DNA from 4 places in the Roseomonas sp. BN140053 genome. Region 1 is predicted to be linked to each of the others. Evidence: predicted binding sites of a transcription regulator. Region 1 holds the regulator's gene; each other region holds the start of a gene.
What was found. Region 1 encodes LexA, which represses DNA repair genes until DNA is damaged. Its sites were predicted from a motif close to TGTTCTANNTANGTTC; they were not measured.
Positions count from the first base shown of each region.

Region 2: ACLIBK_RS22165 (ImuA family protein) is a predicted target of LexA. The motif match lies at 5,624-5,639, and genes of this name have one in related genera.
Region 3: ACLIBK_RS20175 (S24 family peptidase) is a predicted target of LexA. The motif match lies at 6,006-6,021, and genes of this name have one in related genera.
Region 4: uvrA (excinuclease ABC subunit UvrA) is a predicted target of LexA. The motif match lies at 2,052-2,067, and genes of this name have one in related genera.

Region 1 covers NZ_JBLLEB010000001.1:343,884-351,071, reverse strand. Annotated here, with positions in the region: gene gltX (glutamate--tRNA ligase) at 1-1,191, opposite strand, end outside; gene ACLIBK_RS01645 (ComEC/Rec2 family competence protein) at 1,301-3,517, shown strand; gene lexA (transcriptional repressor LexA) at 3,511-4,224, opposite strand; gene glp (gephyrin-like molybdotransferase Glp) at 4,321-5,526, opposite strand; gene moaC (cyclic pyranopterin monophosphate synthase MoaC) at 5,526-6,017, opposite strand; gene trpC (indole-3-glycerol phosphate synthase TrpC) at 6,029-6,883, opposite strand; gene trpD (anthranilate phosphoribosyltransferase) at 6,959-7,188, opposite strand, start outside.
Region 2 covers NZ_JBLLEB010000040.1:24,853-32,040, forward strand. Annotated here, with positions in the region: gene ACLIBK_RS22155 (error-prone DNA polymerase) at 1-2,952, opposite strand, end outside; gene ACLIBK_RS22160 (DNA polymerase Y family protein) at 3,281-4,852, opposite strand; gene ACLIBK_RS22165 (ImuA family protein) at 4,819-5,574, opposite strand; gene ACLIBK_RS22170 (DUF1127 domain-containing protein) at 6,151-6,390, opposite strand; gene ACLIBK_RS22175 (LysR family transcriptional regulator) at 6,496-7,188, shown strand, end outside.
Region 3 covers NZ_JBLLEB010000031.1:15,612-22,799, forward strand. Annotated here, with positions in the region: gene ACLIBK_RS20155 (hypothetical protein) at 1-134, shown strand, start outside; gene ACLIBK_RS20160 (glycogen/starch/alpha-glucan phosphorylase) at 215-2,695, opposite strand; gene ACLIBK_RS20165 (NADP-dependent oxidoreductase) at 2,886-3,809, opposite strand; gene ACLIBK_RS20170 (FAD-dependent monooxygenase) at 4,039-5,238, shown strand; gene ACLIBK_RS20175 (S24 family peptidase) at 5,275-5,919, opposite strand; gene ACLIBK_RS20180 (hypothetical protein) at 6,046-6,489, shown strand; gene ACLIBK_RS20185 (hypothetical protein) at 6,486-6,971, shown strand.
Region 4 covers NZ_JBLLEB010000009.1:86,883-94,070, reverse strand. Annotated here, with positions in the region: gene gyrA (DNA gyrase subunit A) at 1-1,259, opposite strand, end outside; gene ssb (single-stranded DNA-binding protein) at 1,289-1,855, opposite strand; gene uvrA (excinuclease ABC subunit UvrA) at 2,202-5,072, shown strand; gene ACLIBK_RS11085 (hypothetical protein) at 5,168-5,869, opposite strand; gene ACLIBK_RS11080 (squalene/phytoene synthase family protein) at 6,003-6,818, opposite strand; gene ACLIBK_RS11075 (superoxide dismutase) at 6,981-7,188, shown strand, end outside.

The DNA.
Region 1 (7,188 bases):
GGCCAGCTCGGCCAGGTGGGCGCGGGACTCCGCCGTCAGCAGCGCGGCCGCCTTGCCCTCCGGGGTGGGCCGCGCCAGCACGAAGGCGGCTCCCTCCGCCAGGTCCAGCAGCGTCCGGGCGCGGGGCTGCAGGTCCGGCACCAGCGCCCGCACGCGCGCGGCTGCGGTCTCGTCGGCGTGCAGGCCACGGGCCGCGAGACGCGCCAGCACCTCCGCCGTCAGGCGGTCGGGATCGGCGGCGCGCAGGTACAAGCCGTTGAGGTGCGACAGCTTGGCGTAGTCCATGCGGCTGGCGGCGCGGCCGACATCGGACAGCTCGAACAGCTCGATCGCCCGGTCGCGCGGGACGAACTCCTCGTCGCCGTGCCCCCAGCCGAGCCGGAGCAGGTAGTTGCACACGGCCTCGGGCAGCAGGCCCTGGTCGCGGAACTCCAGCGCGCCCACCGCCCCGTGGCGCTTGCTGAGCTTGCCGCCATCGGCGCCGTGGATCAGCGGGATATGCGCGAATTGCGGCTTCTCCCAGCCCATCGCGTCGTAGACCATCAGCTGCCGGAAGGTGTTGGTCAGGTGGTCGTCGCCGCGGATCACGTGGGTGATGCCCATGTCGTGGTCGTCCACCACCACGGCATGCAGGTAGGTCGGCGTGCCGTCCGAGCGCAGGATGATCATGTCGTCCAGCTCGGCATTGCCGACGCGGACCTCCCCCTGCACAAGGTCCTGCAGCACCGTCTCGCCCGTGCCGTCGGTGGCCCGCGGCGCCTTGATCCGGATGGCGCCGGCGCGGCCGGCCGGGGCCTCGGCCGGGTCGCGGTCGCGCCAGTTGCCGTCGTAGCGCAGCGGCCGGCCTTCCGCGGCGGCGCGCTCCCGCATGGCCGTGAGCTCTTCCGGCGTGTCGAAGGCGAGGTAGGCCTTGCCCTGGGCAAGCAGCTCCCGCGCTACCTCGGCATGGCGGGCTTCGCGGCTGGTCTGCATCACCGGCGGCTCGTCCGGCGACAGCTCCAGCCAAGCGAGGCTTTCCAGGATCTGCTGCACGGCTTCCGGCGTGGAGCGGGCGCGGTCGGTGTCCTCAATCCGCAGCAGGTACTGGCCGCCGTGGTGCCGCGCGAAGAGGTAGTTGAACAGCGCCGTGCGGGCCCCGCCGATATGCAGGAAGCCGGTGGGCGAGGGGGCGAAGCGCGTGCGGACGGTCATGATGGGCGCGGCATAGCACCCGCGGGCCGGGCTGTTGAGGCGTTGTTGCGCCGGCACGCCGTCCCCGGGCCGCAGTTGTGCCGGTCGGCGGGATGGTCAACCCTGCCGCGTGCTGTTCGCCAGCCATCCCGCCGCCGCACCTGTTTGGCACCCCCGGCGCCTCGCCGGCCGCCTGTCCGCCCTGCTGGAGGCCGAATGGCCCTCCCTACCGCTCTGGCTGCCGGTGGCGCTCGGGGCGGGGGTGCTGGTGTATTTCGCGCGCGGCAGCGAACCCGTGGGCGATTGGTGGTGGTTGCCCTGGCCCCTGCTGGCGCTCGCGCTAGCACTGCGCGCGCATCGGCCGGTCCCGGCCATGCTGGTCGGGCTGGTCGCGGCCGGAACGCTGGGCTTCGCGGCGGCGCATTGGGAAACGCAGCGGCAGCCACCCGTGCCGGCGCTGCCCACGCGGGCCGTGATCCTGACCGGTGAGGTCGATTCGGTGGACCTGCTGCCAGAAGGGCGGCGCGTGCTGGTGCGCGCCGCGCGCCTGGGCGAGGGCGCCGCACCCCTGGAGCGCAGCCTGCGCATCCGCCTGCGCGCCAATGATCCCGCGCGGCCGCAGCCCGGCGACCAGATCCGAGTGCGCGCGCTGCTGCGGCCGCCGGCCGCCCCCGTCGCCCCCGGCAGCTACGACTTCCAGCGCGCCGCCTTTTTCTCCGGCCTGGCGGGCAGCGGCACGGCACTGGGCCCGGTCGAGATTTTGTCGGCGGGTTCCAGCCTCGGCTTCGCCGGCCTGCGCGACGCCATCGCGGCCCGGGTCGGCGCGGCGCTGCCGGGCGCGCCGGGCGCCGTGGCGGCCGCATTGCTGGCGGGAACCCAGACGGGCATCCCGACCGAAGCCCTGGTGGCCATGCGCGACAGCGGCATCGCGCACCTGCTCTCCGTCGGAGGGCTGCACGTCGCCATCGTGATCGGGCTCGGCTTCGCCGTGACGCGCTTCCTGGTGTCGCTGGCGCCCTTCCTGGCGCTGCGCCTGGACGCGAAGGCGATGGGCGGCGTGGTCGGCCTGCTGCTCGGGGGCGCCTACACGGTGCTGACGGGATTGCAGGTTCCCATGCTGCGGGCCTTCGCGCTGGCCCTGGTGGCCACGGCCGGGCTGCTGCTCGGGCGGCGGGCCGTATCCTTGCGCAGCATGGCCCTGGCGGCCGCGGTCGTGCTGCTGTGGCAACCCGATGCCGTGCTCGGCCCCTCCTTCCAGATGTCCTTTGCCGCCGGGCTGGCGCTGTCCGCGGGGTGGGAGGCGATGCGCGGCACGGTCCGGCGCTGGCAGGGGGACGGGCGGCTCCGGACGCGTGCGCTCCTCCTGCTCGCCGGGCTGTGCCTCACTTCGGTGATCGCCGGGCTCGCCACCATGCCCTTCGGGCTGCACCATTTCGGCCGGCTGCAGATCTACGGCGTGCTGTCCAACGCCGTGGCGGTGCCCGTCACCTCCTTCTGGGTCATGCCGGCGGGGATGCTGGCCATGGCGCTGATGCCCCTGGGGCTGGAAGGCTGGGCGCTGACCGTCATGGGATGGGGGCTGGACGTCGTGCTGCTGACGGCGCGGGTGGTCGCTGCCTGGCCGGCCGCGGCCACGGTGGCGCCGCCGATCCCGGCCTCCGGTCTGCTGCTGATAGCGGCCGGTCTCTGCTGGCTCTGCCTGTGGCGCACGCGGTTGCGGCTGCTGGGCATTGCGCCGGTGATCCTGGGGATTGCCTCGGGCAGCTGGACACCGCGGCCGGACTTACTGGTGTCCTCCGACGGACGGCTGATCGCCCTGGCCACCGAGAACGGCGTGTTCCTGGAACGGGCTTCGGGCTCGGGGGACTTCACCCGGGACAACTGGCTGCGGGGATGGGGCGAAGTTTCCGCGCAGCCCTTCCCGCGGCACGGCGAGGCCGCGAACGGCGCCGTGTCCTGCACGGAAGCGAGCTGCCTGCTGCGGCCGGGGGACAACACGCCGATGGCCGCGCTGCTGCGGGCCGCCGCGGTGCCGAGGGGCTCGCCCCCCATACCGGTGCTGGCGGCACCCTGGTGCGGCCGCGCCGCCGTGCTGGTGTCGGCGGAACCGATCCGCGGCCGCTGCCCCCCGGGAACGGCGCAGCCTGCGATCGTCGACCGGTTCAGCGTGTGGCGAAACGGCGCCCACGCCATCCGCCTGCGCCCCGACGGGGTGGAGGTGGTGTCCGACCGCGCCTGGCGCGGCGACCGGCCCTGGGTTCCGCCGCTGCCCGTGCCGCGGCTGCGCGAACCCGCGGCGCCGACGGATGAGGGCGGCGCGGCCTTCCGCCCGGAAGCGCCTCAGTAGCGGCGCAGCAGCCCGATCAGCTTGCCCTGCACCTTCACGCGGTCGGGGCCGAAGATGCGGGTCTCGTAGCGGGCATTGGCCGCTTCCAGCGCGATGGAGTTGCCGCGCTTGCGCAGCCGCTTCAGCGTGACCTCGGCCTCGTCCACCAGGGCCACCACGATGGCGCCGTTATCCGCCACGTCGCCGCGCCGGATGATCACGGTGTCGCCGTCCAGGATGCCGGCATCCACCATCGAATCGCCGGCGACTTCCAGGGCGTAGTGGTCGCCGCTGCCCAGCAGGGCGGCCGGGACCTCGATGCTGGTGCCCTGGTCGCGCAGCGCCTCGATCGGCAGGCCGGCGGCGATGCGGCCGTACAGGGGCAGGTGCACCGCGGCGGCGTCGTTGCTGCGGGCGATGCCGCTCAGGTTGGGCGCGAAATTGCCGCGGATGACGTTGGGCGCGAAGCCTGCCGCGGGGGCGGGCGCCGGGGCCGGCTTCACCGGGGCCAGGTTGTCGGGCAGCCGCATCACTTCCAAGGCGCGGGCGCGGTGGGCGCGCCGCTTCAGGAAGCCGCGCTCCTCCAGCGCCGTGATCAGGCGGTGAATACCGGACTTGGAGCGCAGGTTCAGCGCTTCCTTCATTTCCTCGAAGGACGGCGAGAACCCGGTCTGACGCAGGTGCTGATCGATGAAGGCGAGCAGCTCGTGCTGCTTCCGCGTGAGCATGATGCGTTCTCCGGCCGCGATGCGGGCGAACAAAACAGCAACCCGCTCCGCTGTTCTAGATAGGTTCCAACCGGTTGGTCAAGTTGTCCCCACGATTCACAGGCCAAGTGCCGCGAGATGGATGATCTCCACCCGCGATCCCGCCGGCAAGGGGGGCGCGTGCGGCGCTCGGATCACCAGGGCATCGGCGGCCGCGAGGGTCCGCAGCATGGAGCTGTCCTGCATCGCGAAGGGCGTCGCCACGGTTTCCCCGCCCTCGCCGACCTCGATTCGCGCCCGCAGGTAGTCCTGCCGCCGGTCGTTCGCCGCCAGGTCGCGGCCGACCAGGGCGGTCTGGGTCGGCGTCGGCCCGGCGGGCAGGCCGGACAGCCGGGCAATGGCCGGCAGCAGGAACAGCACGCCGCAGACCAGGGCGGAAACCGGGTTCCCGGGCAGGCCCAGAAGGGGAACATGGCGCAGCCGGCCCCAGATCAGCGGCTTTCCCGGGCGCATGGCGATTTGCCAGAAATCGAGCTCGAATCCCTGCGGCACCAGGGCGCTCTGCACCAGGTCGTGGTCGCCGACGCTGGCGCCCCCCGTGGTCACCAGCAGGTCGCAGCCGGCCGAGGCCGCACCGGCCGCCGCGACGGCATCAGGCCGGTCAGCCGCGATGGGCAGCACCACCGGCTCCGCCCCGGCCGCGCGCACCAGGGCCGCCAGGGCGTGGGCGTTGGAGGAGACGATGTTGCCGGCGGCCAGCGGCTCGCCGGGCAGCACGATCTCGTCCCCGGTGGCCAGGATGCCGATTCGCGGCCGCCGGTGCACGGTCAGCCAGGGATGGTTGGCGGCCGCGGCCAGGCCGATGTCCCGGGCGTTGAGGCGGCGACCGGCCGGCAGCAGCGCGTCGCCGGCGGCGAAGTCCAGCCCGCGGCGGCGGATCCAGCGCCCGGCCGTCACGGCTTCCCGCACGGTGACGGCGTTTCCCGACCGCTCGGCATCCTCCTGCAGCAGGACGCCGTCGGCCCCGTCCGGCAACACCGCCCCGGTGAAGATGCGCACCGCTTCGCCCGGGCCGACCTGCCCGGCGAAGGGATGCCCGGCCGGGGCCTCGCCGGTGACCGACAGGGTGGCGCCCTCGGTCGCGTCGGCGGCGCGCAGGGCGTAGCCGTCCATCGCCGAAACATCGGCCGGCGGCTGGGTCAGCCGGGCGGCAACGGGGGCGGCGAGGACGCGGTTCCAGGCCTGCGGCAGCGCCACGACCTCGGCCGGGACCGGCGCCAGGGCGCCCAGGACGCGCCCGAGCGCCTCCTCGACGGAGATCATCAGGGGGCCTCGAACAGCCCGGACTTGCCGCCGGACTTGCGGGTCAGCCGCACCGCCTCGATGCGCATGCCGCGGTCGGCGGCCTTGCACATGTCGTAGATGGTCAGGGCCGCCACGGTGACGGCACACAGCGCCTCCATCTCCACCCCCGTGCGGCCGGCCGTGGTCACGGTGGCAGCGATCTCCACGGCGTCCTCGCCGGTGGGCTCCAGTTCCAGGGTCACGGCGGAAATCGGCAGGGGATGACAGAGCGGGATCAGCTCGGCCGTGCGCTTGGCCGCCATGATGCCCGCCACCCGGGCGATGCCGAGCACGTCGCCCTTGCCCACCTGGCCGCCGCGGATCAGCGCCAGCGTGGCCGGCTGCATCACCACGCGGCCGCGCGCCGTGGCGCGGCGCTCGGTTTCCGCCTTGCCGGACACGTCCACCATCGCCGCCCGGCCAGCGGCGTCGAAATGGGTGAGGGGGCTGTCCCCGCCGGCCCCGCTCATGCCGCCCCCGCTCATGCGGCGCGGATGAGCTCGCGGGCGGCGGCGCCCACGTCGGGCTGGCGCAGCAGGTGCTCGCCCACCAGCAAGCAGCGCGCCCCGGCCGCGGCCATGCGGCGCACGTCGGCGGGGGTGCGGATGCCGCTCTCGCCCACCGGGATGCGGTCGGCCGGCACCAGCGGCGCCAGGCGCTCCGTGGTGGCGAGGTCCGTGCGCAGCGTCCGGAGGTCGCGGTTGTTGATGCCGATCAGCCGGGTTTCCAGGCCCAGCGCCCGGTCCAGCTCGCGCTCGTCATGCACCTCGGCCAGCACGGACATGTCCAGGGCGCGGGCGGTGTCCTCCAGCTCCTGGGCCTGGGCATCGCTCAGCGCCGCCAGGATCAGCAGGATGCAGTCGGCGCCCATGACGCGGGCTTCCAGCACCTGCCAGGGGTCGAACAGGAAGTCCTTGCGCAGCGTGGGCAGGTGGCAGGCGCCCCGCGCGGCGATCAGGTGCTCGGCCGAGCCCTGGAAATCCGGCGCGTCCGTCAGCACGGACAGGCAGGCGGCGCCGGCCTCGCAATAGTCGCGCGCCAGGGCGGCGGGGTCGAAAGGCTCCCGGATCAGCCCGCCGGAGGGGGAAGCGCGCTTGATCTCGGCGATCAGGCCGGTGCGGCCCTCACCGACGGCGGCGCAGAGCGCCCCGGTGAAGGAGCGTGCCTTGGGGGCATGCCGCGCCCGCCGTTCCAGCTCGGAGGCCGGCGTTTCGAGGGAGCGCTCGCGCACCTCCACCGCCTTGCCGGCCATGATGCGGGCCAGCACGTCGGGGATGGCGGCGCTGGAGGAGGCGCCGGCCACGACCGGGGCTGCGAGCGGAGGGGTCTGGTCCATCTGGGGTTCCTGGAACCCGGTCGGCCGGGTCATGGAGCGTCGTTCGGGTGCGGAGCGGGGGGACAACGCACCAGGTCACTGCGGAGCGGTCGCGACGCGAAGGCGGTCGAGCACGGTTCGCGCTGCACCGCTGTCGATCGCGCGGGCGGCATCCACCGCGGCGGGGGCAAGATCGTCATGCTTGCCGGCCACGACAAGGGCCGCCGCCGCGTTCAGCAGGACGCAATCCCGATAGGCCCCGGGGGCGCCGTCCAGCAGGGCCAGCAGCGCCGCGGCGTTTTCCGCCGGCTCGCCGCCGCGCAGGG
Region 2 (7,188 bases), on a different contig from region 1:
GGCGGCGCGGTGGCCGCTCACCACGGACGGGTAGAGCACGAGGTTGGCCACTCCGTGCTCGTCCTCCACGGTGAAGAACACCACGCCCTTGGAGGAGCCGGGCCGCTGCCGCACCAGCACCAGCCCGGGCAGCCGCAGCCGGGCACCGCGCCGCGCCGCGGCCAGGACGCGGGTGTCGGCCAGCCCCAGCGCGTCCAGCTGCGGCCGCAGCAGCGCCAGTGGGTGGTCGCGCAGCGTCAGCCCGGTGGCGCCGTAGTCCAACACCGTGCGCTCGCCGGCGGTGACGGCGGGCAGGCTGGGCCGCGCCTCGGCCGCGGCGAAGAGGGGCAGGTCGCCGGGGCCGGGGGTGCGTTCCACGGCCTGCGCGTCCCACAGTGCTTCCCGCCCCTCGCGGCCGAGGCCGCGGAAGGCGTCGGCCCGGGCCAGCGCCGCCACCGCGTCGCGCGGCAATCCGGTGCGGCGCAGCAGGTCTGGCAGGTCGGCGAAGGGGCGCGCGGCTACCAGCGCGTCGGCTTCGGCGGCGGCAAGGCCCTGCACCAGCCGCAGCCCCAGCCGCAACGCCAGGCCGCCGGTGCTGTCGGGATCGGGCTCCAACGTGCAGTCCCAGTCGCTGCGCGTCACCTCCACGGGACGGACGCGCACGCCGTGCTCGCGCGCGTCGCGCACGAGCTGGGCGGGGGCGTAGAAGCCCATCGGCTGGCTGTTCAGCAGCGCTGCGGCGAAGACCGCGGGGTGGTGGCACTTGATCCAGGCGGACACGTAGACGAGCTGCGCGAAGGAGGCGGCGTGGCTCTCGGGAAAGCCGTAGGAGCCGAAGCCCTCGATCTGGCGGAAGCAGCGCTCGGCGAAATCCTGTTCGTAGCCGTTGCGCACCATGCCGGCGATGAGCTCGTCGCGGAATTTCGGAATGTCGCCGCCCCCCTTGAAGGTGCCCATGGCGCGGCGCAGCAGGTCCGACTTGGCGGGCGAGAAGCCGGCCGCGACCTGGGCGATGCGCATGGCCTGTTCCTGGAACAGCGGCACGCCCCAGGTCTTTTCCAGCACTTCCCGTAACTCAGGTTTTGGGTATTCCGTCGCTTCCTCGCCGCTGCGGCGGCGCAGGTAGGGATGCACCATGTCGCCCTGGATCGGGCCGGGACGCACGATCGCGACCTCCACCACGAGGTCGTAGAATACGCGCGGGCGCAGGCGGGGCAGCATGTTCATCTGCGCCCGGCTCTCGACCTGGAACACGCCCACCGTGTCGGCGCGCGACAGCATCGCGTAGGTCTTCTCGCAGTCCTGCGGCACGGATTGCAGCGAGTGGCGCTCGCCGCCGTGGCGGACGATGAGGTCGAGGGCGCGGCGGACGCAACTGAGCATCCCCAGCCCCAGTACGTCGACCTTGAGGATGCGCAGGACCTCGATATCGTCCTTGTCCCATTCCACCGTGGTACGGTCGGCCATGGCGGCGCTGGTGACCACGGCCAGCTCGGTCAGCGGGCCCTGGGTGATGATGAAGCCGCCGACATGGGTGGACAGGTGGCGCGGGAAGCCTTCCAGTTCCGCGGCCAGCGTGATGGCCATGCCCAGCCGCGGTTCCGCTTCCAGGTCCAGCCCTGCCTCGCGCGCGAGGTCGGCCAGCTCGGCGTGGCCGGGACCCCAGGAGCCCTTGGCGAGGCGCGCGGTGATGTCCTCGCCCAGGCCCAGCGCCTTGCCGGCCTCGCGGATGGCGGAGCGCGTGCGGTAGCGGATCAGCGTGGCGGCCAGCGCGGCGCGGTGGCGGCCGTAGCGCGCGTAGAGGTGCTGGATCACCTCCTCGCGCCGCTCGTGCTCGAAATCCACATCGATGTCGGGCGGCTCGTCACGTTCGATCGACAGGAAGCGCTCGAACAGCAGCTGGTGCTTGTCGGGGGCGACGGAGGTGATGCCCAGCACGTAGCAGACGGCGGAGTTCGCCGCCGAGCCGCGGCCCTGGCACAGGATGTCCTTTGATCGCGCGAAACGGACGATCTCGTGCACCGTCAGGAAGTAGGGCGCGTAGGCCTTGTGCGCGATCAGCCACAATTCTTCTGCCAGCTGCTTCGCCACGGCGGGTGGCGTTCCGTCCGGCCAGCGCTCGCGTTCCGCTTCCCGCACCCGGCGTTCCAGCGCGGCCTGCGCGGACAAGCCGGGCTCCAGGATCTCCTCCGGGTACTCGTAGCGCAGCTCGCGCAGGGAAAAGGTGCAGGCATCGAGCACGCGCAGGGTGTTGGACACCGCCTCCGGCCAGCGCGCGAAGAGGCGTGCCATCTCTGCCGGGGGCTTCAGGTGCGCCTCGGCGTTGGGGGCGGCCGCGTAGCCCAGCCGGTCCAGCGTGACGCCGAGGCGGATGGCCGAAACGAGGTCGGCCAGCCGGCGACGCTCTGGCACGTGGAAGCGCACGCCGCCGGCGGCGAGCAGCGGCGCGCCCAGCCGCGCCAGCGCGTCCAGCCGCTTGGCGTCGTCGCCGGCGTAGCGGTGGATGGCGGCGCAGAAGGCCGGCAGCGGGGCGCGGCGGCGCAGCGCCTGCGCGTCGCGGTGCAGGCGCTCGGCGAAGCTGGCGCCGGGGAGGTCGGGTGGGATCAGCGCCAGCACCCAGCCTTCCGCCGCGTCCAGCAGGTCCTCCCGCGTCAGCCGGCACTGACCTTTGGGCGCGTTCATGCGGCCGTGGCTGAGCAGCCGGGTGAGGCGGCCATAGGCGGCGCGGTCTGCGGGCCAGGCCAGGTATTCCTGGCCATCCTCCAGCGCGAGGCGACAGCCGACCACGTAGCGCAGGACGGTGTCCTCCGCCGCCGCCATGCCGCGCACCACGCCGGCGAGGGAGTTGCGGTCGGCGATGCCGAAGGCGGCGTGGTCCAGCGCCTTGGCGGTGTCGGCCAGCTCATGCGGATGGGAGGCGCCTTCCAGGAAGGTGAAGTTGGAAAGGGCGCCGAGTTCCGCGTAGCCGGTCATCCGGGTGACACGCTCGGTCGGCCCTCGATCCGGGCGGTCGGCCCGTGGTCCCGGGAGGGGAAGAAGGAATTCTCCCCCTCCCGGACCCTCCCCCTCATCTTCTTTCGGGAGTGCTGCCGCGGGTTGGGCTGCGACGTCGGTCGCGCCGGAGGGCCATGCCCTCCGGCGATTGCCGCGTCAGCCCGTGCGGACAGCATGAATGTTTTCTGAGTCCCGCGGCGCCCGACGTTTCCAACCAGATCCGGCAGCTCCCGAAAAAAGATGAGGGTGGGTCCGGGAGGGAGAATTCCTTCTCCCTCCCGGGAGTCACGGGCACTGCCGCCGAAGGTCACGCCAGGAAGCCGTGCAGGAACCAGCGCGGCGGGGTCGAATGCCCGACACGGCAGACCCAGAGCCGCTCGCCGCTTTCCACCTCCAGCCGGTAATAGTCGCGCGCGGCGCGGTTCGGGGCGTCGCGCCACCATTCCGGCAGCACGCGTTCCGGTCCCTCGGCGCGGCGGACGCGGAAGCTGCGGTTGCGCCAGCGCAGCAGCATGGGCGGGTCGTCGGGCAGCAGCGCCACCACCTCCACCGGCTCGGGACGCAGCAGCAGCCGCACCGGGCGCGGGCGAGCCAGCCAGTGCTCGGGGGTGGCGGTATCCTCGGACAAGGGCGGGGCGCGGGTCGCCGCGCGTTCCGGCAGGTGCGAGGCCTGCGGCGCCAGGCGCCACACGGACAGCCGCAGCGCCAGCCGGTCCAGCAGCTGCGACAGCGCAGCGCGGTTCGAGGCCCCGGCGGCGTCGCTGCCGGCGAAGCCATCCTGCGCGGCGTCCAGCGGTTCGGTGAGCTCGGCGTGCAGGGACAGGCGGTCGAAGCCGAAGCCGGGGGCCAGCTCCTCCAATCGGTCGCGGAACAGGCGGGCGAGATGCGGGGGGCTGCGCATCGGCAGGGTGGTGCCCACCGTGATCTCCTGCACCGCGGCGTCCACGCCGTGGGCGCGCAGCAGCAGGCGGCGGGCACCGCGCCCGGCTTCCGATAGCTGCACGCAGAGATCGTCCAGCAACAGGGCGAATACGGCGTCCACCGCTTCGCGCGTCACGATCGGCTCGGCCAGGTCGCGGGCGGCGAGGAACTCCGCCGGTGGGCGCAGCGGCAGGATCGGACGCGTGCGCTGCCCGGCCACCCCGTCCAGCAGCGCCAGCAGTTCCGGCCCGAAGCGACGCGCCAGCGGCCTGCGCGGCTGCGCCCGCAGGTCGCCCACATGCCACAGGCCCAGGCGGTACAGGGCCGTCCGCAGCGACACTTCCAGCGGCAGGGCGGACAGGGGCAGGGGGGCGGTGGCGGCCGCCTCGGCGCCGGGCGCCACCAGGGCGGACCGGCCGGCGCGCGCCAGGGCCAGGGCCGCATCCGGCGTGCCCGCCACGGCGCCCGTCACCGCGAGGCCGCGCCGCCCCAGCCGCGCCACGGCGTCGTCGCGCAGCGCGGCGATGCCGCTCCAGCCCGCGTCGCAGCCGGTGATGTCGAGCAGCAGCGCGTCCGGGGCGTCGATCCCGGCCAGCGGCGTGTAGCGCAGCGCCCAGAGGCCGAGGCGGTGCAGCAGGTCGCGCACGGCGTCCGGCGCCTCGGGCTCGGCGCGCAGGCCGGGGCAGATCGCCTGGGCATCGGCCAGCGGCTGGTCCGGGCGCATCCCCGCCGCCTCGGCCGCTGCGTTGACCGCCAGCACGAGCCGGCGCTGCCTGCGCAGTCCCCAGGTCACGAGTGGCCCGGTGCCGCCGAGCCGGTCGGTGGCCAGGCGCGGCAGGTGCAGCGCCAGGAAGCGGCGCTGGGGCAGCGATGCCGCGCCCGCCTCCGGCAGGGCTGGCGGCAGGGCCGGCGCGCCGCCGGTGATCAGTCGAGGCGGGCGGCAAACGCGTCGTCGCATCCATCCTCCTCCGCGTCGTGGTCGGCCATGCCTTCGGGCACCAGGGTTTCCGTGCCGGCGCGCCAAGTGACGTTCCAGCTGGCGGGCTTGGCGCCACGGGCACGCAGCAGTTCCAGGCACCACTGCGGGTCTCCGAGGTCGTGCCGCGACAGGCCGGTGCCGGCGCGGCCCGAGATCCGCCAGCGGGTGGTGGCCAGCACCGGGCCGGGCGAGTCCTCGTCCTCGCGCAGCAGCAGGCCGATGCCGCCGCCGGTTTCCGCCGCCAGTTGCAGCCGCCGCGCGGCGACGCCATCGGGCGGGCGGCCGGACGCTTCGTGCATCAGCAGCGCGCCCGACACGGCCGGGCAGCGCAGCGCTTCTTCCATGGCCCAGAGGGCATCCGACTCAGCCTCGGCCTGCACCAGCACCAGGCGCGAGGGCGACAGGCCGAAGCGTGCCAGGCCGGGCGGCCAGGCATCCGGGCGGCGGGCGATCCAGAACACGGTGCCGCCGCTGCGCGCCAGCAGCAGCGCCGCGAAGCCGGCCGCGGCCCCGGCGCCGGCGGCCAGGATCTCGTGCAGCGCGGCCCGTGGCAGCCCGTCGCCGCCGGGCAGGGCGGCATCGATGCCGGGGGCCAGCGGGATCGCGTGCTCACCCGTGCGGGCCAGGGCTTCCGCCGCACCCGCACGCTCCAGCCGGCCGACGCGGGCACGAAGCGCGGCGAGCAGGGCAGGCCGGTCCATGGGGGAAGGCGCGGGGGGCACTCGCTCGACTCCGGGGTGGGTGGGTGTCTGTTCACTGTATGTTCGGGTACGCGGTCGCGTCGGGTCAAGCGCGACGCGGCGGCCAGGGGTTGCGTCGTGCTCACCGGGAGGTGTGTTCGCTGTCGGTTGCCGGGTCTGCTGCGCTCAGGCGGGGTTGCCGCTGCGCCTTCCTGCGGGGTGGGCAGGGGAGGAAGGCTGGCACGGCAAGGCGAGCAGCGTCGTGCCAGGGGAGGGATGCTGCGTGCTGTTCTGGGACAGGGCCCTGCGAGGGGCGGGGGCAGGCGCCGGAAGACGCTTGCAACCGTTCTCCCGCTCGGCCGTGCAGGCCGGCCAAGTTTACGCGACGGGACAGGATGGTGCTGCCCGAAGAGGCAAACTTCCTGTCCCGCTATGGGCCAAGCCGGGTCTGCCAGAACGTTTGGCAGGTCAGGGCAGGGCCGGGCTTGCGGCCGCAGGATGCGGCGTTCCACGCTGGTCCACGGGAACCGGAGCGTGCGGCGGGAACCCGGAGTTCCCGCCCGGCGCGACGTTTCCCGCCGTGCCGCGAGGCGCTGCTCAGATCCGCTGCTGCGGGCCCACGTCCCAGGGCGCCCGCGCCGCTTCGCGCAGCGCGTCGCTGCGGCTCATGCCGACATCCGACAGCATGCGGTCGTCCATCTGCGCGAGCAGGCGTCGGCTCTCGATGGCCTGCAGGCTGCGGACGATGATCCCCCACCAGGCCGTGGCCCGCTTGCCGCGCCCGGCCGGAGCATGCGCGCCGAGGGCATAGGGGGCGGGGGTGGCATGGGCTGACATCGTCGTGTCTCCTTCAGGATTGCTGCGACGCCTCCTGTATGGCGAGCCGCGCTGCATGAGGGAAACGAGTTGTTTTGCTGTTCTCCATCAGCGAGATTGATGCCCATGCTCGCCCTGCCTCCCGGGATCGACCCCGACCTGCTGCGCTCCTTCGTGCTGGTGGCCGAAGGTGGCAGCGTCACGCGTGCGGCCCAGCATGTCGGCCGCACGCAATCGGCGGTGTCCATGCAGATGCGCCGGCTGGAGGACATGCTCGGGCAACCGCTGCTGACCCGCGGGGCGCGCGGTTTGGTGCCGACCTCGCACGGGACCTGGCTGCTGGACCGCGCCCGGCGGTTGCTGGAGATGCACGACGAGATCATCGCGGGCTTCCGCACGCCCGAGCTGGCCGGGCATGTCCGGCTGGGTTCACCCGACGACTACGCGCTGGTCTGGCTGCCCGAGATCCTGGCGCCCTTCGCGCAGTCCCACCCCGCGGTGGAGATCGAGGTGGTCTGCCTGCCCAGCACGGACCTGCTGCGCTGCTTCCATGCGGGGGAGCTGGATCTGACCCTGTTTTCCGCCGGCATGGACGGGGCCGGGCTGGGCGCCGAGCGGCTGTGGCGCGGGCCGCTGCGCTGGGTCAGTGCCGCCGCCCTGCCGGTGCATCTGCGTCGGCCCTTGCCGGTGGCGCTGTGCCGCACCGGCTGTGCCTGGAGCCGTGCGGCGGTGCAGGCGCTCGACGGTTCCGCACTGCCCTGGCGGGTGGCCTATAGTTCCGCCTCGCAGACCGGGGCGCATGCCATCGCGCTGGCCGGG
Region 3 (7,188 bases), on a different contig from region 1:
CGGTCGCGGACGAAGCCCTGAATCGCGAGCGTGAAGCACGTGAGATCCGGCGCCGCTACTGGGAGCAGGAAAAGGCGCGACGGGAAGCGCGTGCTGCCGGCAGCACCAACCTGGTCGCCAGCCCGGTTCAGTAGGCCGGAGCGTCCCGCGTCGCATAGCGCCGTGCCAGAATGCGGAGCGGCAGGGGGGGCGACCACCCCCCTGCCTTGCAGCATCAGCGCGGCGGCAACCCCCAGATTTCCTCGGCATATTCACGAATGGTGCGGTCGGAGGAGAACCAGCCGACCCGTGCCGTGTTCAGGATGCTGGCCCGCCACCAGGCTGCCGGATCATTCCAGCGGGCGGCCACTTCGCGCTGCGCGGCGTCGTAGCTGTCGAAGTCGGCGGTGACCAGGAAGGTGTCGTGATTCAGCAGCCCGTCCACCAGCCCGCGGTAGCGGCCCGGCTCCTCCGGCGAGAAAACGCCCGAGGCCACGGCGTCCAGCACCCCGGCCAGGCTGGGTGACGCGGCGACGGCAGCGCGGGCGTCGTAGCCCTGCTGCTTCCGGGCCGCGACCTCCGCGGCGGTGAGGCCGAAGATCACGATGTTCTCGGGGCCCACGCGCTCCCGGATCTCTACGTTGGCACCGTCCAGCGTGCCGATAGTGATGGCGCCATTCAGCGCCAGCTTCATGTTGCCGGTGCCGGAAGCTTCCAGCCCGGCGGTGGAGATCTGCTCGCTGAGGTCGGCCGCGGGAATGATCATCTCCGCCAGGGACACGTTGTAGTTCGGCAGGAAGGCCACCTTCAGCATGCCATGCACGGTAGGGTCGTTGTTGACCACCCGCGCCACGTCGTGTGCCAGGCGGATGATCAGCTTGGCTTGGTGATAGCTGGCGGCCGCCTTGCCGGCGAAGACCTTGACCCGCGGCACCCAGTCGCCGGTCGGGCGCGCCCGCATCGCGTTGTAGAGCGCCACGGTCTGCAGCACGTTCAGCAGCTGGCGCTTGTACTCGTGGATGCGCTTGATCTGCACGTCGAACAGCGCGGCCGGGTCCACAGCCACGCCGATCCGCTGCGCGATCAGGGAGGCCAGGGCCTCCTTGGCCACCCGGCGCTGGGCGGCGAAGCGGTTCTGGAAAGCCGGGTCGCCCGCATGGTCGGCCAGCCCTTCCAGCAGGCCGGGATCGTCCAGCACGCCCTCGCCCAGCGTGTCCACCAGCAGCCGGGTCAGGCCGGGATTGGCGCGCAGCAGCCAGCGGCGGAAGGTGATGCCGTTGGTCTTGTTGGTGATGCGCCCGGGCAGGACGCGGTTGAGGTCGGCAAAGACGGTCTGCCGCATCAGCCCGGTGTGCAGGGCCGAAACGCCGTTGATCTTGTGGGAGCCCACGAAGGCCAGGTGCCCCATCCGCACGCGCCGGCCGTGCTCCTCGTCGATCAGTGACACGGCGGCCAGCAACGCGTCGTTGCCCCCCTCCCGCCGGGCGGCGTCGAGGTGACGGGCGTTGATCAGGTAGATCAGCTGCATGTTGCGAGGCAGCAGCCGTTCCATCAGCGACACCGGCCAGGCTTCCAGCGCTTCCGGCATCAGCGTGTGGTTGGTGTAGGAGAAGGTGGCCCGGGTGATGTCCCAGGCCTCGTCCCATTCCAGTCCGTGCACGTCCAGCAGCAGCCGCATCAGCTCGGCCACGCCGATTGCCGGATGAGTGTCGTTGAGCTGCACCGCCACCTTGTCGGCCAGCGATCGGACCTCGCCGTACAGGGCGAGCTGCCGCCGCAGCATGTCCTGCAGGGAGGCAGAGGCGAAGAAGTATTCCTGTCGCAGCCGCAGTTCCTGCCCTGCCGGGGTCTCGTCACCCGGGTACAGCACGCGGGAGATCGCTTCCGCCCGGACGCGGTCGGTTTGCGCGCCGACGTGGTCGCCGCGGTTGAACTCGGCCAGCCGCAGAGGGTCCTTGGCCCGCGCCGACCACAGCCGCAGCGTGTTCACCCGCTTGCCGCGCCAGCCCACCACCGGCGTGTCGTAGGCCACCGCGCGCACGGTTTCGCTGGGGTGCCAGACCAGCTTGGGGATGCCGCCGGGCACCAGCTCGGCCTGCACGTAGCCGCCGAAGCCGATGTCGTAGCTGATCCCGGCGCGCTCGAACTCCCAGGGATTGCCGAAGTTCAGCCAGTCTTCCGGCAGCTCGTGCTGCTGGCCGTCCTCGATCACCTGTCGGAACAGCCCGTGCTCATAGCGGATGCCGTAGCCGTAGGCGGGGATGCCGATGCTGGCCATGCTTTCCATGAAGCAGGCGGCGAGGCGGCCCAGCCCGCCATTGCCCAGGGCGGCATCGGCTTCCTGCGCCAGCACGGCGTCTAGTTCCACGCCCAGCCCCTTCAGGGCCTCCCGCACGGTTTCCGTCAGGCCTAGATTGCCCAGCGCGTCCGACAGCAGGCGGCCGATCAGGAACTCCAGGGACATGTAGCAGACCTGCTTGTCCCCGCTTTCCCGCGTATCGGTGTTGGAGGTGCGCCAGCCGTCCACGATCCGGTCGCGGGTGGCGAGGGCCGCGGCCAGGAACCAGTCGCGCTCGCTGGCGCGCTCCTGCGTGCCGCCGACCTGGTAGATCAGCTTGGACAGGATGCTCTGGCGCAGCTCCTCCACCTCGGCCCGAGGCGGGCTGCCCGATGTGGTGCTGTCGAGGTCATGGGCGGGCGCGGCGATGGTGTCCACGGGAAGACCTTGCTTGGAGGAACGAAGCGGAATCTGGCCGATCAGCCCGGGTTGTCCAGCATTTTCGCGCTATGGTTGCGAATTGCTGCTTGCGGATCAGCTAACGGATGCAGCATCGGGGCGGGAACCTTAGCACAGCAGGGCCGGACCGAGGGACGGGATTGTTCCTGTTCGGGCCTGTCCGACCCGTTCAGCGCACCTCCAGCACCAGCTTGCCCCGGAGGTGCCGGGATTCGCTGACCCGATGGGCCTCGGCCGCGTCGGCCAGGGCGTAGCGGGTGATCGCGGGCAGCCGCACCGCCCCGGATTCGAGCAGGTGAAGGATGCGCTCCAGGTGCGCGCGGTCGCGGGTCACGGGAGGGCGCAGCACGTCTACATCCGTCCGGGGCGGGTGGGAGCCCACGGGGGCCGGGGCGATCCAGACCAGCCGCCCGCCGGGCCGCAGAACCTTGAAGGAGCGGAGCTGTACTTCGTCGCCCACCGTGTCGAACACCATGTCGCAGTCGGAAACGAGGGTGGTAAAGTCCTCGTTCCGGTAGTCGATGGCCCGGTCCGCCCCGAGCTGGCGGACGTAGTCGTGGTTGGCGGCGCTGGCGGTGGTGATCACCTGGGCACCGAGATGCTTGGCGAGCTGGATGGCGAAGCCGGCCACGCCGCCCGCCCCGCCCTGGATCAGCACAGTTTCGCCGCGCTGCAGCCGCCCGGTATCCTCGATGGCCCAGAGCGCCGTGAGGCCGGCCAGGGCCACCGCCGCGGCCTCGACATGGCCGAGGCGGTCGGGCTTGCGGGCGAGGAGGGCGGCGCTGATCGCGAGCTTCTCTGCATAGGCACCCTCGATGCCGCGATCGGTGACGCCGAACACCGCGTCGCCGGGGGAGAAAGCGGACACCCCCGCGCCGAGGGCGCTGACCACGCCCGAAAAGTCGCGGCCGAGGATGTGCGGAAAGGTGGTGTCGTAGATCCCGCCGCCGTTCCGGACCTTGTAGTCGGCCGCGTTGACGCTGGCCGCGTGAATGTCGACCACGACCTCGCCCGGCCCGGCCACCGGATCGGGCGCGTCGCCGTAGCGCAGGACCTCGGGCCCGCCATGGCGGGAGAGGATGATGGCCTTCATTGATGGTCGTCCCCTGCGGCTGCGCGCCCTTCGCCGGGCGCGAAGATGGCGGCGCCACTGATCCGGCAGCCGGGTTCCCTGTCAACGGCGCGGCGCCTTGCCGGGCGCGGGACGCGGCGCCTGTGCTTCGCTGCCCAGTGGCGGGCGTGGGATGTTGCCCAGCCCGGTGCCCGGTCCTAAGCCTCCGGGAAAGCGGGCCGGGGAGCGCGCCCGCAGCGGGAGCGATGGGATGGAAGAACCGATCCTGGTGGCGGGCGGCGGTCTCGGCGGGCTGTTCACGGCCCTGGCGCTGGGCCGCAGGGGCATCGCCGTGCGGGTGCTGGAACAGGCCCCGGCCTTCGAGGCGATCGGCTACGGCATCCAGCTCGGGCCCAATGTGTTCCCCCACCTGGAACGGCTCGGGTTGCGCGAGGCGGTGCTGGGGGCCGCGCATCTTCCCCCCGCGGTGCTGATGCTGGACGCGCTGTCCGGCGAGGAGGTCGCGCGCATCCCCACCGGCGCTTCCTTTCAGCGGCGCTTCCGGCACCCCTACGTCGTGATCCACCGCGTCGACCTCTACGAGATCCTGCTGGCCGCCTGCCGGGACACGCCCGGCATCACGCTGGAGCCTTCCACCGCCGTGGCCGGCTTCGAGGCGGGCGACGACGGGGTCCGCGTGCGGACGGCGGAAGGGCGGGAAATCCGCGGCGCGGCGCTGATCGGCGCGGATGGTCTGCGTTCCGCCGTGCGGGCGCAGCTGCGCGCGGAGGGCGAGCCGGACGCGGTCGGCTACGTCGCGCATCGCACCCTGGTGCCCATGGAGCAGGTGCCCGCCCATGTGCGCCGCGACGAGGTCATCCTGTGGGGCGGGCCGGGCTTCCACATCGTGCACTACCCGCTGCGGGCCAACAGCGTGTTCAACATCGTGGCGGTGTTCCGCACCGAAACCCATGCGCAGCGCCGCGACCCTGCCGCCTACAAGGCGGAGCTGCAGCACACCTATCGCGACGCGCATCCCGCCATGAAGACGCTGCTGTCCCTGATGAGCCTGGAACGGCGCTGGCCGATCTCGGACCGCGCGCCGATCCGGCACTGGAGCCATGGCCGCGTCACGCTGCTGGGGGACGCCGCGCACCCCACGCTGCAATCCCTGGCGCAGGGGGCCTGCATGGCGATCGAGGACGGGTCGTTTCTCGCCGAGCTGGTCGGGCAGGCGGCGGGCGACCACGCCGCGGCCTTTCGCCGCTACGCCGCCGAGCGCTACGTCCGGACCTCCCGCGTGCAACTGGAATCCCGTGCACTCTGGGACGTCTACCACTGCGACGGCATCGCGCGGGACGTCCGGCGTCAGACCTTCGGGGAACGCTCCGAGGAGGATTACTTCCGCTGCCTTGCCTGGCTCTATGACGGGGCGGACCCCCCGGCCGCGCTGCGCTCCGCTGCGGCGTGAGGGGGCATCCCCGACGCGGGTGAAGCCGCCGCGGCGCTACTGGCTGGCCCAGACGACGCGGTGCATCCAGGTGATCTCGGCCAGGTCGAAGCTGTAGTTCGGGTGGGCGGGGTTGAGCGAGGACAGTTCCACCTTGCGGGCGGATTGGCGCAGCAGCTCCTTGGCCATCACCTCGCCGCCGCGGGTGCGTACCACCACGCGGTCGCCGCGCCGCACCGGGGCGCCGGGGGACACGATGATGGTGTCGCCGTCGCGGAACACCGGCTCCATCGATTCGCCGGAAATCTCCAGCGCATAGGCATTGGGGTCGGGGATCTCGGGCACGCTGATCTCGTCCCAGCCGGCCCCCACGGGATAGCCGCCATCGTCGAAATAACCGGCGCTGCCGGCCTGGGCGAGGCCGATCAGCGGGATGCGCCGCATCGCCCGCACGGGGGAGCGGAAGTTCATCGCGGCGCCCGTGATCAGGCTGGCGAAGGCATCCATCCCGGTGTTGGTGGCGCTGAGCACCTTGGCCACGCTTTCCGTGGAGGGCCAGCGCGCCCGCCCGTCCGGGCCCGTCCGCTTGGACGGGTTAAAGGCCGTGGGGTCCAGGCCCGCCTTGCGGGCGAGGCCGGAGGCGGAGAGGCCGTTCTCCGCCGCCAGCGCGTCCAAAGCGCGCCAAATGTCGTTGTGCTGCATGGGTCCTTTATCCTAGGTGCGCAGTCGTTGATCAATAGGAACTTTCTCTTACAAAACGATTGACGTTCACGAAGTAGCGAGTGCAGTGTTCACTCATTGTTCCCGTCCAGGTCGAGGAAGCCCACGATGACCCCTGCCGCAGCGCGCCCCACCGGTCCCGGCCGCTTCGCCGCCATCAGCAAGGCGGAGCCCTTCCGCAGCGCCGAGGAGGCGTGGTTCTGGACCATGTCGGCGCTGATCGCCCGGCAGGAAGGGGCCCGCATCGTGGCCGGCCGCGGCGCGGTGGTGCGGCCCTGCGAGCCGGACGACGTGGTGAAGTGCCTCGACCGCCTGTACCGCCAGCGCCGGGTGGACCTGTCCCACGCGCGCATCCTGCGGATCTGGGGCGAGCGCGGCGAACGGCCCAGCGCCAACCACCCGCGCGAGCGGCACGACCACCGGCTCTGGACCGAGGCGCTCGACCGGCTGGAATGGCCGCTGCGCATCAAGGGAATCGTGGCCGGCGAACTCACCTCTCCCGCGGCATCGGCCGGCGGCACCGTGGTGTCGCTGGATGCCGCCCGGTCGTGAAACTCGGGGAAGGGGACGACTCGGCGACGGGGCAGCCGGCGGCGCACCCGTCGCACCGGCGGCAGGCAGGGGAACAGGAACTCTGGCTCGGCTTCGGCGGCCGGGCCGACCAGTTCTGGCTGCGGCTGCTGCGCCCGGGCTTCCGGCACTGCTTCGCCGGGCTCCGGGATGCCGGGGGCTGGACCGTGCTCGACCCCTTGTCGGGACGGTTGCTGGTGGTGCGACTCGACGTGCCCGCGGGGTTCGACCTTCCGGCCTTCTGGCGGCGCGCCGGCTGCGCCGTACTCGGTCCCTTCGTGCCGGCCGCGCCGGCGGCCCGGCGTCCCTGGCTGTCGCCCTTTTCCTGCGTGACGCTGTGCCGTGCGCTGCTGGGTCCGGGTTCGCCCCGCGCCATGACGCCCTACGGGCTGTTCCGTGCTCTCGAAGAAAAAAATACTATTATGAGGAAAATGTTCTTGACGGACGGTGTTCTCTCGCGTTAGAACACCGTCATCAACGGGCGAGCTGCGCCCGTTGCTCCCTTCCCGAACCTCCTCGTGGGCCCGACCGGATCATCCGGTCGGGCCCACGGCTTTTTCGGGACCCTCTCACACCGGACCCAGGAGAGCACGCGCGCATGGGTGTTTCGTTCCGTGCCCCGATGGCGAGGGTGACCGGCAACGGTTCCGCAGCCCACGGCGGCGCCTTCCTGGTCGGCAA
Region 4 (7,188 bases), on a different contig from region 1:
ATCAGCGCCTCGCGCGCCGCATTGGCGTCGGGGCTCTGACGGATGACGCGGATCACCTCGTCGATGTTCGCCACCGCGATGGCCAGGCCGATCAGCAGGTGCCCCCGCTCGCGCGCCTTGTTCAGGCGGAAGCGCGAACGGCGCAGGATTACGTCCTCGCGGAAGGTGATGAAGGCGAAGAGCGCGTCCTTCAGCCCCATCTGCCGCGGCCGGCCATTGTCCAGCGCCAGCATGTTCACGGCGAAGGAGGTTTGCAGCGCGGTGAAGCGGTAGAGCTGGTTCAGCACCACCTCCGGCGTCGCTTCGCGCTTCAGCTCGATCACGATGCGCATGCCGGAGCGGTCGCTCTCGTCGCGCAGGTCGGAGATGCCCTCCACCTGCTTGGCGCGCACCAACTCGGCCATGCGCTCGATCAGCGTGGACTTGTTGACCTGATACGGGATTTCCGTGACCACGATGGCCGAACGGCCGCCGCGCATCTCCTCGATCGCGGCACGCGCGCGCAGCGGCACGGAACCACGCCCGGTCTCGAAGGCCGAGCGGATGCCGGCACGCCCCAGGATCAGCCCGCCGGTCGGGAAATCCGGCCCGGGGATGATCTTCATCAGCTCTTCGAGGGAGGTGTCCGGCTCTGCGATCAGCTTCAGCGTCGCGTCGATCACCTCGGCCGGGTTGTGCGGCGGGATGTTGGTGGCCATGCCCACGGCGATGCCGTTGGCGCCGTTCACCAGCAGGTTCGGGAAGGCCGCCGGCAGCACGCGTGGTTCCGACGCGCTCTCGTCGTAGTTGGGCTGGAAGTCGACCGTGTCCTCGTCGATGCCGGCCAGCAGGGCGGCGGCGGACTTGGCCAGCCGCGCCTCGGTGTAGCGCATCGCCGCCGGCGGATCGCCGTCCACCGAGCCGAAGTTACCCTGCCCGTCGATCAGCGGCACGCGCATGGAGAAGGGCTGCGCCATGCGGACCATGGCGTCGTAGATCGCGGCGTCGCCGTGCGGGTGGTACACGCCCATCACGTCGCCCACCACGCGGGCCGACTTGCGGTGCGGCTTGTCCGGCGTGTAGCCGGCCTCGTGCATGGCATACAGGATGCGCCGGTGCACGGGCTTGAGCCCGTCGCGCGCATCCGGCAGGGCGCGCGACACGATCACGCTCATCGCGTAGTCGAGGTAGGAGCGGCGCATCTCCTCCTCGAGAGCGACGGGGGTCCCCGTCAGCTCCGGCCCCTCAGCGCCGCCGGCGCCGTCCTCGGTGTCACTCACATCTGCATCCTAAAAGAACCGGCCCGCGCTCAGAACGGGATGTCGTCGTCGAGGTCACCCTTGGGCGCATCCCAGCCACCGCTCTGCGGCCGCGAGGCACCGCCCGAAGAACCACCGCGGTTGCCGCCGCCGAAACCGCCGCCGCCGCGCCCGCCGCGGTCGCCACCGCCGCCGGAGAAGCCGCCGCGCTCGCCGCCGCCGCCACCGGAGAAGCCGCCGGCCCCCTCGCCGCCCTCGGCACGGTCGCCACGGCCGCCCAGCAGCGTCAGCTCACCGCCGAACTGCCGCAGCACGATCTCGGTGGAATACTTGTCGGCGCCGTCCTTGTCCTGCCACTTGCGGGTTTCCAGCTTGCCCTCGATGTAGACGCTGGACCCCTTGCGGAGGTACTTCTCAGCGATCTCGCCGAGGCGCTCGTTGAAGATCGCCACCGAGTGCCACTCGGTCTTTTCCTGGCGGTTGCCCTCGCGGTCCTTGTAGGTGTCCGTGGTGGCCAGCCGCAGGTTCACCACCTTGCCGCCATTCTGGAAGTTGCGGACCTCCGGGTCCTTCCCCAGGTTCCCGATCAGGATCACCTTGTTCACGCTGCCGGCCATGGCGTCAGACCCTCTCCGCTGCCTCGGCCCGACCGCCGAGCGGCAGCCGACCGAATCGAAACCACCCGCGCGGCGAGACCGGCAGGGCGGTGAAACCTACCCCCAGCGGAAGGCGCTAGCCACCCCTGGGGCATGAAGGCCGGAGGCGGCGGTGAAAGCCCCTTCCAGCCCTGCCTATATGGTGCGACAAGCCCGCGAACACAATGCGAACACCCGGGGTTCAGCCGAGGAACAAGCCTTGCCCGACAGCCTGCCGCCTGCCCTGCCCGACCCCGTCGCCTCGGCCTCGCCCAAGCCGCGCGATGCCACCCCGCGCCCGCACCAGGCGGGGTCCTCGGGGGGATTCATCCGGGTCCGCGGGGCGCGGCAGCACAACCTCAAGGGCATCGACCTCGACCTGCCCAAGGACACGCTGACGGTCATCACCGGCCTGTCCGGCTCCGGCAAGTCCAGCCTGGCCTTCGACACCATCTACGCCGAGGGCCAGCGCCGCTACGTCGAGAGCCTGAGCGCCTATGCCCGGCAGTTCCTGCAGCTGATGGGCAAGCCGGAGGTGGACAGCATCGAGGGCCTTTCGCCCGCCATCTCCATCGAGCAGAAGACCACCTCCCACAATCCCCGCTCCACCGTCGGCACGGTGACGGAGATCTGGGACTACATGCGCCTGCTCTGGGCCCGCGTCGGCGTGCCTTATTCGCCGACCACCGGCCTGCCCATCGTGGCGCAGACCGTGTCGCAGATGGTGGACCGCGTGCTGGGCATGCCGGAAGGCAAGCGCCTGCTGATCCTCGCCCCCGTGGCGCGCGGCAAGAAGGGCGAGTGGAAGAAGGAGCTGGCCGAACTCCAGCGCCGCGGCTTCGAGCGCGCCAAGATCAACGGCACCCTGTACCGGCTGGAAGACGCGCCGGCGCTGGACAAGAAGAAGAAGCACGACATCGAGGCGGTGGTGGACCGCGTGGTGGTCGCCCCCGGGCTGGAAAGCCGGCTGGCGGACAGCTTCGAGACGGCCCTCGCGCTCAGCGACGGCGTGGCCTACGCCGACGACGCCGACAGCGGCGAGCGCACCGTGTTCAGCAGCCGCTTCGCCTGCCCGGAGAGCGGCTTCACCATCGAGGAGATCGAGCCGCGGCTGTTCTCCTTCAACTCGCCCCAGGGCGCCTGCCCGGTCTGCGACGGGCTGGGCACCGAAACCTTCTTCGACCCCGCCATGGTGGTGCCGGACGACCAGCGCTCCCTGGCCGACGGGGCGGTGGCGCCCTGGGCCGGTGGCGCGTCCTCGGAATACTACGACCAGACGCTGGAAAGCCTGGCGCGGCACTACAAGGTCCGGCTGACCACCTCCTGGGCGGAGCTGCCGCCCAAGGTGCGCGAGGGCATCCTGCACGGCACCGGCACCGAGGTGGTGACGCTGCGCTACAAGGACGGGCTGCGCGCCTACGAGGTGAAGAAGCCCTTCGAAGGCGTGCTCCCCAATCTCGAGAAGCGCCTGCGCAGCAGCGACAATCCCTGGGTGCGCGAGGACCTGCAGCGCTACCAATCCGACCGGCCCTGCCGGACCTGCCAGGGCGCCCGGCTGAAGCCCGAGGCACTGGCGGTGAAGGTGGCGGGGATGCACATCGCCCAGGCCTCGGCGCTGAGCATCCGTGGCGCGATGGAATGGTTCCAGAACGTCCACGGCACCCTGACCACGCAGCGGCAGGAGATCGCCGGCCGCATCCTGCGCGAGATCAACGAGCGGCTGCGCTTCCTGGTGGATGTCGGGCTGGACTACCTGAGCCTGTCGCGTTCCTCCGCCACGCTGTCGGGCGGGGAATCCCAGCGCATCCGGCTGGCCTCGCAGATCGGCTCCGGGCTGACCGGCGTGCTCTACGTGCTGGACGAGCCCTCCATCGGCCTGCACCAGCGCGACAACGAGCGGCTGCTCGGTACGCTCCGGCGGCTGCGCGACCTCGGCAACACCGTGCTCGTCGTGGAGCACGACGAGGACGCGATCCGCGCCGCCGACCACCTCGTGGACATCGGCCCCGCCGCCGGCAAGCATGGCGGCCAGGTGATCGCCCAGGGCACGCCGGACGAAGTGGCGGCCCACCCCGACAGCATCACCGGCGCCTACCTGTCCGGCCGCCGTCGCATCGAGGTCCCGGCCGAGCGCCGCCCGGCCGACACGTCGCGCATGCTGCGCATCGTCGGCGCGCGCGGCAACAACCTGAAGAACGTGTCCGCCTCCATCCCACTGGGCACCTTCACCTGCGTCACCGGCGTCTCGGGGGGCGGCAAGTCCACCCTGGTGATCGAGACGCTGTACAAGGCCGCCGCCCGCCGGCTGATGGGCGCCGGCACGGTCCCTGCCCCGCACGACCGGCTGGAAGGGCTGGAGCAGCTCGACAAGATCATCGACATCGACCAGTCGCCGATCGGCCGCACGCCGCGCTCCAACCCCGCGACCTATACCGGCCTCTTCGCGCCGATCCGCGACTGGTTCTCCGAGCTGCCGGAAAGCCGGGCGCGCGGCTACAAGGCCGGGCGCTTCTCCTTCAACGTGAAGGGCGGCCGCTGCGAGGCCTGCCAGGGCGACGGGCTCATCAAGATCGAGATGCACTTCCTGCCCGACGTCTACGTCACCTGCGACACCTGCAAGGGCAAGCGCTACAACCGAGAGACGCTGGAGGTCCGCTTCCGCAACAAGTCCATCGCCGACGTGCTGGACATGACGGTGGACGAAGGCTGCGAGTTCTTCTCCGCCGTGCCCACCATTCGCGAGAAGCTGACGGTGCTGCGCGAGGTGGGGCTGGGCTACATCCACCTCGGCCAGCAGGCGACCACGCTGTCGGGCGGCGAGGCACAGCGCATCAAGCTGGCCAAGGAGCTCGCCCGCCGTGCCACCGGCCGCACCCTCTACATCCTGGACGAGCCCACCACCGGCCTGCACTTCGAGGATGTGCGCAAGCTGCTGGAACTGCTGCAGGCGCTGGTGAAGACCGGCAACACGGTGGTGGTGATCGAGCACAACCTGGAGGTCATCAAGACCGCCGACTGGCTGCTCGACCTCGGCCCCGAGGGTGGCGAGGGCGGCGGCCGCATCGTGGCGGAGGGCACGCCGGAAACCGTGGCCGCGACGCCCGAGAGCCACACCGGGCATTTCCTCCGGCCGCTGCTGGCGGCAGGGGCGGCTCCGCCTGCGGCGGCGGAAAAGCCGAAGCGCCGCAAGCGGGCCTGACGCGCACCGCGGCAGGCAGGAAGCACGAGGCAGGGCGAAACCTTGCCCGGGCGATCCGGCGACGCGCCTCCGTCAACGGGCATCGCCGCCGTTTCTCACACCCAGGGGTAAGGCACGGCCCCGCGGGTGTTGAGGCCGATATTGTTCCAGGCGCTGACGGGCACGCTGCCCAGGAAGCCGATCGACTCCGTCGCCACGGAGGTGATGACGTTGTCGTCGAAGTTCCAGAAACCCGGAATGTAGAGCTGCGCGACCTCATGCGCGCCGAACCAGGCCATCGGCCTGCTCTTGGCCATGCGCTCCGCGTCGTCGCCCGGTTCCGCTGCCGGAAAGCCACGGCCGGAGAAGGCCTTCAGCGGCTGCTCCAGCCGGATGCTGAACACCGTGTCGAACACCCCGAAATCCGGGCTGACCGCCAGCTTGATGCGCATCATGTGCTGCATCACGGTTTCCCGCTTCGACATGTCCTCACCGGGGCGGGCGGGATAGTCCTCCAGCCGGCCGGCCAGCACGCCCAGGCCCAGGAAGGTGCCGGCGGTCATCCACCAGCCCGAGGTCAGGTTCTTCACCAGGGGGCTCGTGCTGTGCCCGATCCGGTACAGCACCTGCTCGTTGCTCAGCTTGGTTTCCCGAGGCGAGGCGATGCCACCCCGAAAGGCCTTGGTCCACACGCCCCAGCCACGGGCGAACATCTCGTTCTTCGCGCGCTTGTGGGGTTTGGAGAACTCGTCCTCGTTGGCGAAGGTGTTCACCGGCGCGAATTTCGGCGGTGGGGGCAGTGTCTGGGTCAGGCTCACGGCGCGGGGTTCCTGGTCGCCGGCGCATCCGCTCCGCCGGAAAGCAGCCCGGCGAGGGCTGGGCGGCGTCGCTCCTAACCCATCGCCGCCCGCGCCGACCATCACCCGTTCGGGTGAGTTCCGCCGCCCCGCCTCACACCCGCCCGCGCAACCCCGCCAGGGTCACGGCCAAGCGGTCGCCCAGGCCGCGCCCCGTCCCTGGCGCCACCGTGCCGCGCCCGGCCGCCAGCCGCCGCAGGTCGCGCCGGGCCAGCACGGCCGGCAGGGCCGCGGACACGGCAGCCCGCGGCAGGTTGGCCAGGGTGGCGCGGCACTGCGCCAACTGCGGCAAGGCCGCGGCGGCCAGCTGCGCTGAGAGGGCCTGCACCGCCGCGCCGTTGGGGTCGAAGGCATCGGCGCTGGCGCCGGCCACGGCCAGCAGATCCTCCGGCAAAGGACAACGGCCCGCGACGGCCCAGGCCGGCAGGTGGCGCAGCACCCGTGCCAGCGCGAAGAGTTCCCCGGCCAGCAACAGGCTGGGAAGCAGGCCGGACGGGGCGCCGAGGCAGCGGCCCATCGTCACCAGGAAGCCGCCCCCGGTGCCGCTGAGATAGGCCTCGAAGGCGCCGCGCGCCGGGAAGGGCAGTTCCGTTTCCGCTTCCCGCGCGTCGATCAGGGCGGCGAGCTCGGTGGCGTCCAGCTCGCCGGCAGCGATGGCGCGGTGCAGCGGCTCCGCCACCTCGTGCCGGCGGGGCGGCTTGCCTTCGGCGGCCGCCTCCACCACCTCGCGCCACCATTGCAGCCGGATCAGCGCCAGGGTGGGCTGCGAGGTGACCTCGCCCGCCCGCGCCAGTTCGCGGTCGAAGGCGATCAGGGCGAAGATCGCCTCGCGCTTCCCGGGTGGGGCGAACAGGGCGCAGAGGAAACGATCCGGGTCGGCATCCCGGGCGAGAGCGCCGATCGCCGGCATGTCAGGCATCGGGTGGGATGTGGCGAAGCGCGCCGCATCCCGCAAGCGCTTGCCCGCCCGGCTGTGAACGGCGCGGCCGCCGCCGGATGGCCGCCCCAGGTTGACGCCCTTCCGGCACCCGCCCACCTTCCGGCCGGTTTCCAACACACGGGAGAGACCCCCATGGCCTTCAGCCTGCCGCCGCTGCCCTACGATGCCGGCGCCCTCGCCTCGCGCGGCATGTGCCAGGAAACGCTGGAACTGCACCACGACAAGCACCACCAGGCCTATGTCACGGCCCTGAACGGCATGGTCGAGAGCAAGGGCATGCAGGGCAAGAGCCTGGAAGAGATCGTGCAGGCCGCGGGCCAGGGCGGCGCCGACATGCAGC